2 regions of the Streptomyces marokkonensis genome follow, and region 1 is predicted to be linked to the other one. Evidence: riboswitches for the same ligand, from Rfam matches in the RefSeq annotation. Region 1 holds a riboswitch; the other holds the start of a gene.
The links. Region 1 has a riboswitch for cyclic di-AMP ahead of ABEA26_RS16820 (C40 family peptidase). Riboswitches for the same ligand answer to the same signal wherever they lie in the genome.
Positions count from the first base shown of each region.

Region 1 (4,204 bases):
CGCCGTGGTCGCCCTGGTCCCCGTACTGGTGGCACTGGCACTGTGGGCCTTCGCCTGGCCGGCCGCCCGTACGGCACCCCGCGAGCTGCCGCTCGGCGTGGCGGGAGCACCCGCCGCCATCGCGCAGGTGGAGCAGCGGCTCACCCAGCGCGAGGGCGCCTTCGAGATCCACCGCTACGCCGACGAGGCCGAGGCCCGCGACGCCGTCGAGGACCGGACCGTGTACGGCGCGGTGGTCGCCGGTGACCGGGGTCCGAAGCTGCTCACGGCGTCCGCGGCGAGCCCCGCCGTCGCCCAGCTGCTGCGGCAGGCGATGACCGGGCAGGCATCCGCCGCGGGGGCTCCGGTCCAGGTCGTCGACGTGGTGCCCGCTTCCGGGGCGGATCCGCGCGGCGCGGCCCTGAGCGCGAGCGTCCTGCCGCTCGCGCTGGCCGGGATCGCGACCGGCGCCGCGGTGACCCTGCTGGGACTGCGCGGCGTCCGCGCGGCCGTCGCACTGACCGGCGCCGCCGCGTCGACGGGCCTGGTCGCGGCGGCGATCACCCACACCCTGCTCGAAGTGGTCACCGGTGACTGGTGGGCCGTGGCCGCCGTGTTCGGGCTGTCGGCCCTGGCCGTCGGGGCGGGCGTCGCCGGGCTCGCGGCACTGCTCGGGCGCGCGGGACTGGGACTGGGCGGGGCCGTGATGATGCTGCTGGGCAACCCCTCCTCGGGAGTGTCCTCGGCCCCGGAGATGCTGCCCCGGCCGGCCGGGATGATCGGCCAGTGGCTGCCGCCGGGCGCGGGCGGCTCACTGCTGCGCTCGGTGTCCTTCTTCGACGGCGCCGCGGCGACCGGCCCCGCGCTCACCCTCACGGGGTGGGCCCTGCTGGGGCTGGGCGCCGTCCTGCTCGGCGGCGCACTGCGCCGACGCGCACCCGGCGGCTCACCGGCGGCCGACCGGACCCGGACATCGGTACCGGCCGCCTGAGCCCGGGCAGCCCGAAACCCAGCCGTGCGCCGAGCAGGCCGTGCGCCGACCAGGCCGTACGCAGGGAGGTCGCGGACCCCGACGCGGTGACCGGGAGCCACGGACCGGTCGACGCACGGGTTCGTGAAGCCGGCCGCGGCACGCGGGCCGTGATGTTCCCGGGCAAGCGCGCCGACCTGCCGTCGCGCGGGTGGTGACGCGTCAGCCGGCACCGACCGGCCCTGCGGAAGGGCAGGCGCCAGTGATCTCGTCGTACGGGCCGATGAGTTGGCCCGCGTCCGCATGCGCCTGGAGGAGATCCTCGCACGGCACCCGGGCCGCACTCCCGAGCAGGTATCCGCGGACATCGAGCGGAAAACGGTCCTGGACGCCGTCGACCTGCTCGGGCGCATCAACCCCGCGCGGGACGGCTACACCTGTCGCGCACTGCGAACTGCCCAGGCGCTGGTCGACAGGGCGACGGCCCTGCGCGACGCACCGGCACCGATGCACCGGCAGGGCGAGACGCAACTGCACGCCACCCCCCTGGCCCGGGCGCTACGCGTACTGGACGGTGAGCGGCGGACTGCGCGCGTCAGCCTTCCACCGTGTTCCGGCAGTTGACGCACCTGAGGGTGAAACGGACCAAACGGCGTACCCCCTTTCGGCGTAGGAACACCACTGATTTCCGACTGGCCGAGGTTGCGCAACTCTCGTGCCCGCACGGCCGAACGACCTGCTCCGCCGCTGGTCCGGAGGTCGGCACCGCATTCGGCAGTCACTCGAACACGGAGGCGTCCACCCGAACGGGTGAGTGGCGAGTAACAACACAAAGGGCACGTTCCATTGGGAATCTCCCTCTGGACGAGACAAGATCCGTGACTGACGACAAGCCCCCGCCGCAGCGGCGGGGCGGTCCGGGCGGACGCCGAGTCCTGCCGCCGCCCGGACGACCGGTCGACAGGAGTGGATCGGCAGGAGTGGAGGACCCGAGCACGACGGGTCGCCGGAACGGTCATCTCCGCGGGAGAGGCACCGGACCGAGCAGCCCTTGGGGTGAAGCCGCACTCGTGCGGCCGGGCAACTTCGCCAGCCCGAATCCGACAGGTCATCCTTCACAGGCGGCTGACGAAGGGTTGCGCATGTCCGCGCTCAATCGTGTCCCGTCGCTGATGGCCCGAGCCGGTACGGCCTCGGCCCTCACCCTCGCCGCCATCGGCGGATCCGTCGTGGTCCCCGGTGCCGCCTCCGAGGCGGCCGCGGCGACCTACGGGACGAAGGCCCTCAAGATCGCGGCCTCCAAGAAGGGTTCACCGTACGCATGGGGCGCCGTCGGACCACGCAGGTTCGACTGCTCCGGGCTGACCCTGTATTCGTTCAAGAAGGCCGGCAAGAAGCTGCCGCGCACCGCGGCTCAGCAGTACAACAAGACACGTCATATTTCCGCCAAGAGCCGCAAGGCCGGGGACCTGGTCTTCTTCCACTCGGGCCGCAGCGTCTACCACGTCGGCATCTACGCCGGGAAGGGCAAGATCTGGCACGCCCCGAAGACCGGGGACGTGGTGCGTCTGCAGAAGATCTGGACCGGCAGCGTCTGGTACGGCCGGGTCAAGTAGGCGCCCGAGGGGGAGACGGCGTCGTGACCCGCCGTCTCCCCCTCGGGTGCGTGGTATGTGCCTGCGGCGCTCCGAAGGCCTTCGGCGCCTCACCGCTGAGTCTTCTGCCGGCCGGAGACCCGCCCCACGGCCGCGGCGGGCTCGGGGGGCACCGGATCGCTCGGCGGCGTCCAGGGAAGTTCGACGGAGATGGTCTTGCCGCCCTCTCGCGTGGCCCGCACTCTCAGCTTGCCGCCGCACTCCGCCGTCAGCCAGCGGATGATCACCAGGCCGCGGCCGTTGTCCTGCTGGACGGCGGCGGGGAGGCGCTTGGGGAACCGCGGATGGCTGTCGGTGACGCCGATGCGCAGCCGCTCGTCACGGTCGAGTGCGAGGTCCACCGTGAAGGTGGGTGACTGGCCGAGGGTGTGCTGGACCGCGTTGGTCGTCAGCTCGGAGACGATGAGCCGGACGGTCTCGGACACATCTGTGTCCGCCGGCAGGCCCCACTCCACCAGCGTGCCGACCACATACGTGCGCGCGACGGCCACCGAGGCGGGATCGCTCGGCAGAGTGACGGATGCTTCCAGATGGTCTGCCATGGCGAGGTAGTCCCTTTCCCACGGGACCGCGGCCCGACATGGAGCGGACGGTTCGAGTACGGTCCCGGACTGGTGCTTCGCCGTCAGACTGCCACCATCAGGCCCGTGGAGGGCGGCGATCCACCAAGATGTGCATATATCTGTCGCTCGATGCGGTGAACTCTGCGACGGCAGAGCGTATTTGGGCGGCTCTTAGGGAGTAGGGGAGTGGCCCATGCAGCATGGTCCCGTGGTGCGACGCCGGAAGCTGGGCGCGGAGCTGCGCGCCCTGCGCACATCGGCGGGGATCACCAGCGGCGAGGCGGCCCGGCTGGTGGGCTGGCACCAGTCGAAGGTCAGCCGGATCGAGACCGGGACGAGCGGGGCGAAACCGGCCGACGTGCGGTTGCTGCTGGACGCCTACGGCGTGGCCGACGACCAGCTGCGGGAGCTGCTGGTGACGCTGGCCGGCTCCGACGACGCGGGCGGCCGCAACCACTGGTGGCACGCCTATCGCGGGGTGCTGCCGCCGACCTACCGCGACTTCATCAGCCTGGAGTCCCAGGCGAGTGCGATGCGCACGCTGGAGACCACGGTGGTCCCCGGGCTGCTGCAGACGCCGGAGTACGCCCGCGCGGTGACGCGCGCCGCGGTGGACGGGCTGCCGGAGGAACGGCTGGACACGCTGGTGGAAGTTCGGCTGGCCCGGCAGGACGTGCTGCGGGCGCCGACGCCGCTGAGACTGAGCGCGGTCCTGGACGAGTCGGTGCTGCGCCGGGAAGTGGGCGGACCCGGAGTCATGGCCCGTCAGCTGGCGCGGCTGGTCGAGGCCGCGCGTCTCCCCCATGTCCGGCTCCAGGTGCTGCCGTTCGCCGCCGGGGCGCACATCGGAGTCACCGGCCCTTTCGTAATCTTTTCTTTTTCGAGCACTTCCGATCTAGATGTGGTTGTTCTCGACCACTTGACGAGTAGCCTGCACCTCGAGCGGAAAGAAGACCTAGGGGCCTACACCGAGGCCTTCAACGCCCTTCTGATCCATGCCCTTTCGCCCGAGGACTCGTTGGACTTCATCGCCGCGA
Region 1 is NZ_BAABCQ010000059.1:14,812-19,015, reverse strand. It holds gene ABEA26_RS16830 (ABC transporter permease) at 1-970, shown strand, start outside; partial or broken gene ABEA26_RS16825 (ATP-dependent Clp protease proteolytic subunit) at 1,202-1,573, shown strand; cyclic di-AMP (ydaO/yuaA leader) riboswitch at 1,944-2,088, shown strand; gene ABEA26_RS16820 (C40 family peptidase) at 2,092-2,565, shown strand; gene ABEA26_RS16815 (ATP-binding protein) at 2,655-3,146, opposite strand; gene ABEA26_RS16810 (helix-turn-helix domain-containing protein) at 3,361-4,204, shown strand, end outside.

Region 2 (4,204 bases), on a different contig from region 1:
GCTGTCGCCCTCACCTCACCCTCACCCGTTCGGCCCTCACAGCTCGCCCCCCGTCCCCGCTCCGGGGAATCTGGAGGACGGGACGGCAAGCGGCGTGGACGTGCGGGGTGGCGGGAGACGAGTGGTGGTGCGGCCAGGTGACGTGGACGACGGCGAGGGAGCGTACGCCAGGGCCGGCGGCCGGCTCCCCGGCGATCCCGTGCCCGACCCGGGCCTCGGCGACCGTCCGGGGCCGGGGCCGGGGCCGTCGGCCGTCGGCCGGATGCGGCGGTGGCGGTCCTCGTACGGGCCGTACGGGCGGGCCTTCGTGCGCCTGCTCCCCGTACTGCTGATCGTCGTCGCCATCCTGTACGACCTCTTCACCCCGAGGTACTTCACCGCCGGCCCCCTCTACACGGCCGCACCCCTGGTCGCCGCCCCGATCTACTCACGGCGTGGCACGGCGCTCACCGGTGTCGCCGTGGTCGCCGCCGTCATCGGGCTGCAAGTGAGCATGGGCGTCGTCCACTTCGTCGACTCCCTCACCGAGCTGATCACCATCGCGACGGTCGCCGTGCTCGCCGTCCTCGTCAACGCCTTCGTCCGCCGCACCGGCGAGCGACTCGTCTCCGTCCGCGAGATCGCCGAGGCCGCCCAGCGGGCCGTGCTGCCCGAACCGGCCGAGCGGATCGGCGGGTTCGAGATCGCCGCCTGCTACGAGGCCGCGCAGGCCGACGCCTTCATCGGCGGCGACCTGTACGCGGTGCAGGACAGCGCGCGTGGCATCCGGCTCATCGTGGGGGACGTGCGCGGCAAGGGTATGGGCGCGGTGGCCGCCGTCGCCGTCGTGATCGGCGCCTTCCGGGAGGCCGCCGAGCAGGAGGTGACCCTGGAGGCGGTGGCGCAGCGGCTGGAACGGGCGCTGGCCCGCGAGGGCACCCGGCGGGACGGGCTGGACGCCTTCGAGGGCTTCACCACCGCCGTACTCGCCGAACTCCCGCACGGCGACGGGATCGTCCGCATCGTCAACCGAGGCCATCCGCCGCCCCTGCTGCTGTACGCCGACGGCACCCTGCGCCCGCTGCCCGCCCGGGAGGCGGCGCTGCCGCTCGGCATGGGTGAACTGGGGGTGTGGCCCGACCGCGCGGAGGAGGCGCCGTTCCCCGGCGGAGCCACGCTGTTGCTGTACACCGACGGAGTGTCGGAAGCCCGCGACGGCCGGGGCGAGTTCTACGACCCGCACGCGCGGCTGGCCGGTCGCGTCTTCCGCCATCCGGAGGAACTCCTCGGCACCCTCGCCGACGACGTGCGCCGGCACTCCGGGGGCGGCATGGCGGACGACATGGCGCTGCTCGCCGTAAGACGACCTTGATCAACATTACCTGCCGTGACGGGTCGACCCCCCTCCGCATAACAACTGACACAACGTCAGAAACTCGTGGCGTGAAAGGGAATACCGAAGCCGGGTCAACTCGCCCGGTTTTTGCCGGTCATGAGGCGTACGTCCCGGCCGGATTCGCTAATGATCAAGAGGAACCGCTTGGAATCCGAGCCTCGCGTCTATTAACGTTCGATAACGCAGCGCGGTCGTCCCAGCCGTCACAGAAGGCGGCTCCGTGCGCACGCGCCGAATCCCGCAAGGGAACCGGGGAACCACCACATTGGGGTGAATCGGGCGTATGACGCCGTGGAGACACGGCGGATATACGCGCGTAGGAGACCTTCCTGCTCCGAACCCGTCAGCTAACCCGGTAGGCGAGAGGGAAGGAAAGGAGTGCGCCCACGTGGCGTCCAACAGGCCTGCCCCCGAGGCCCCGTTCGTGCCGAACCAGCACGAGACCGACACCTTCGGCTACGACGGCTACCGTCCCGAAGAGGGCCCCTGGGAGGAATGGAATCCCACCGCGGAGTCCATCCGTCCCGTACGGGGCAAGCACCGCGTCGCCAAGCAGCGCGGCGGACTCGCCCGCAGTTCCACCGTCCTCGGCGTCGGTGTCATAGCTGCCGTCGGCGCGGGCGGCATGGCCAGCGCGCAGACCGGCAAGCCGCCGGTGTCGATCTCCATGCCGGACCTGCCGAACGTCGGCTCGCTCATCTCCGACGAGGAGGAGCCGGAGCCCGAAGGCTCCGCCACCCCGCTCAGCGGCGTCACCACGGTCGCCGCGGACACCTCGGAGGGCACCTCCGACGCCGGCGAGACGCTGCGGGCCCGGATCATGGCGCAGGCCGAGCAGCAGCAGGCCCAGGTCGAGGCCAAGGCCGCCGCCGAAGCCGCCGCCGCCGCCGAGGAGAAGGCCGCGGAAGCCGCCGCCAAGGCGGAGAAGGAGGCCGAGGCCAAGGCCGCCGCCGCCAAGAAGAAGGCGGAGGAGGAGGCCGCGAAGAAGGCCGAGGCCGAGCGTCTCGCGAAGCTGGCCAAGCAGTACACGCTGCCGACCTCCTCGTACACGATCTCCTCCAGCTTCGGTCAGGCCGGCGCCTACTGGTCCTCCGGCTACCACACGGGCCTCGACTTCGCCGCCCCCACGGGCACGCTGCTCAAGGCCGTCCACAGCGGCACCATCACGTCGGCCGGCTACGAAGGGTCGTACGGCTACAAGACCGTGCTCACCCTCGACGACGGCACCGAGATCTGGTACGCCCACCAGTCCTCCATCAACGTCAGCGTCGGCCAGAAGGTCACCACGGGTGACGTCATCGGCCGCGTCGGCGCCACCGGCAACGTCACCGGCGCCCACCTCCACATGGAGGTCCACACCAGCGACGGCGGCGGCATCGACCCGATGGCGTGGCTGGTGAGCAAGGGCCTCACCCCCTGAGACCCCTGAGCCCCGCCTCGCGCGCCGCCCGTCCCCGCCTCTCCCCCTGATCACAGCCCGCCGCCTCTGATCCCCCGGCGGTCCTGACGGCGCCCCCCCCCGACGTCAGGGCTGCCGGTTTGCGCGAACTTTGCGCCGTCACCGGAATCATCGGGTCCGCCGCGCTCGTTGACGCAGGACATGACTTCTCTGCGCAAGCTCGGCTCCTCCGACCTGAAGGTCTTCCCCCTCGCCCTCGGCGGCAACGTCTTCGGCTGGACCGCCGACCAGGACACCTCCTTCGCCGTCCTCGACGCCTACACGGCGGCCGGCGGCAACTTCCTCGACACCGCCGACTCCTACTCCGCGTGGGTCGACGGCAACAGCGGCGGCGAGTCCGAGACCGTCATCGGCGAGTGGCTCGCCTCCCGCGGCAACCGCGGCGACGTCGTCCTCGCGACCAAGGTCAGCCAGCACCCCGAGTACCCGGGTCTGAGCGCCGCGAACATCAAGGCCGCCGCCGACGCCTCGCTGCGCCGCCTGGGTACCGACCACATCGACCTCTACTACACCCACTTCGACAAGCCCGAGGTGCCGGTGGAGGAGATCATCGGCGCGCTCGACGAGCTGGTGAGGGCGGGCAAGGTCCGGCACATCGCGGCGTCCAACATCTCAGCCGAGCGGCTCGAGGCCTCTCTCGCCTTCTCCGACCGCGAGGGCATCGCCCGGTACGTGGCCCTCCAGCCCCACTACAACCTGGTCTCGCGCGACACGTACGAGGGCGAACCGCGCGACCTCGCGGAGCGGGCGGGCCTGGCCGCCGTGCCGTACTACTCACTCGCGTCCGGCTTCCTCACGGGCAAGTACCGGGCCGGCGCGACGGTCGACAGCCCGCGGGCCGGCGGTGCCGCGAAGCACCTGGAGACCGAGCGCGGCCGGCGGGTCCTCGCGGCCCTGGACGAGATCGCCGAGGCGCACGACGCCCCCGTTGCCACTGTCGCCCTGGCCTGGCTGGCCGCGCAGCCCACGGTTACCGCGCCGATCGCGTCCGCGCGCACGGTGGAGCAGCTGCCGGCGCTGCTGGGGGTGGCGGAGCTGAGCCTGACGGAGGACGAGGTCGGAAGGCTGACACAGGCGTCGGCCTGAGTCCGGTCGCGGCCGTTACGGCCGCCGGTAGGGGGCGTACGCGCTGTACGGCCGGTACGGATGGCCCCAGGGCGGTACGGCCACCGGTGCGGGCGGCGCGGTGGCCCGGCACGCGTGGTCCAGGGCCGGGCGCGCCACGTCGCGCCGGTGCCACAGGGCGTCCAGCAGTTGCCGTTCCCGTACGGCGAAGTCGGCGCCCGCCCCGCCTCGGCGTCCGCGCTGCCGCAGGAACGCCAGCGAGGTCGCGTACGCCTCGTACTGCGCCACCGCCCGCGCCGCCTCCT
Region 2 is NZ_BAABCQ010000103.1:5,933-10,136, forward strand. It holds gene ABEA26_RS23355 (PP2C family protein-serine/threonine phosphatase) at 128-1,351, shown strand; cyclic di-AMP (ydaO/yuaA leader) riboswitch at 1,595-1,752, shown strand; gene ABEA26_RS23360 (M23 family metallopeptidase) at 1,764-2,795, shown strand; gene ABEA26_RS23365 (aldo/keto reductase) at 2,976-3,920, shown strand; gene ABEA26_RS23370 (PrsW family intramembrane metalloprotease) at 3,936-4,204, opposite strand, start outside.
Region 2: linked by a shared signal. The riboswitch ahead of ABEA26_RS23360 (M23 family metallopeptidase) and the one ahead of ABEA26_RS16820 (C40 family peptidase) in region 1 are both predicted to bind cyclic di-AMP.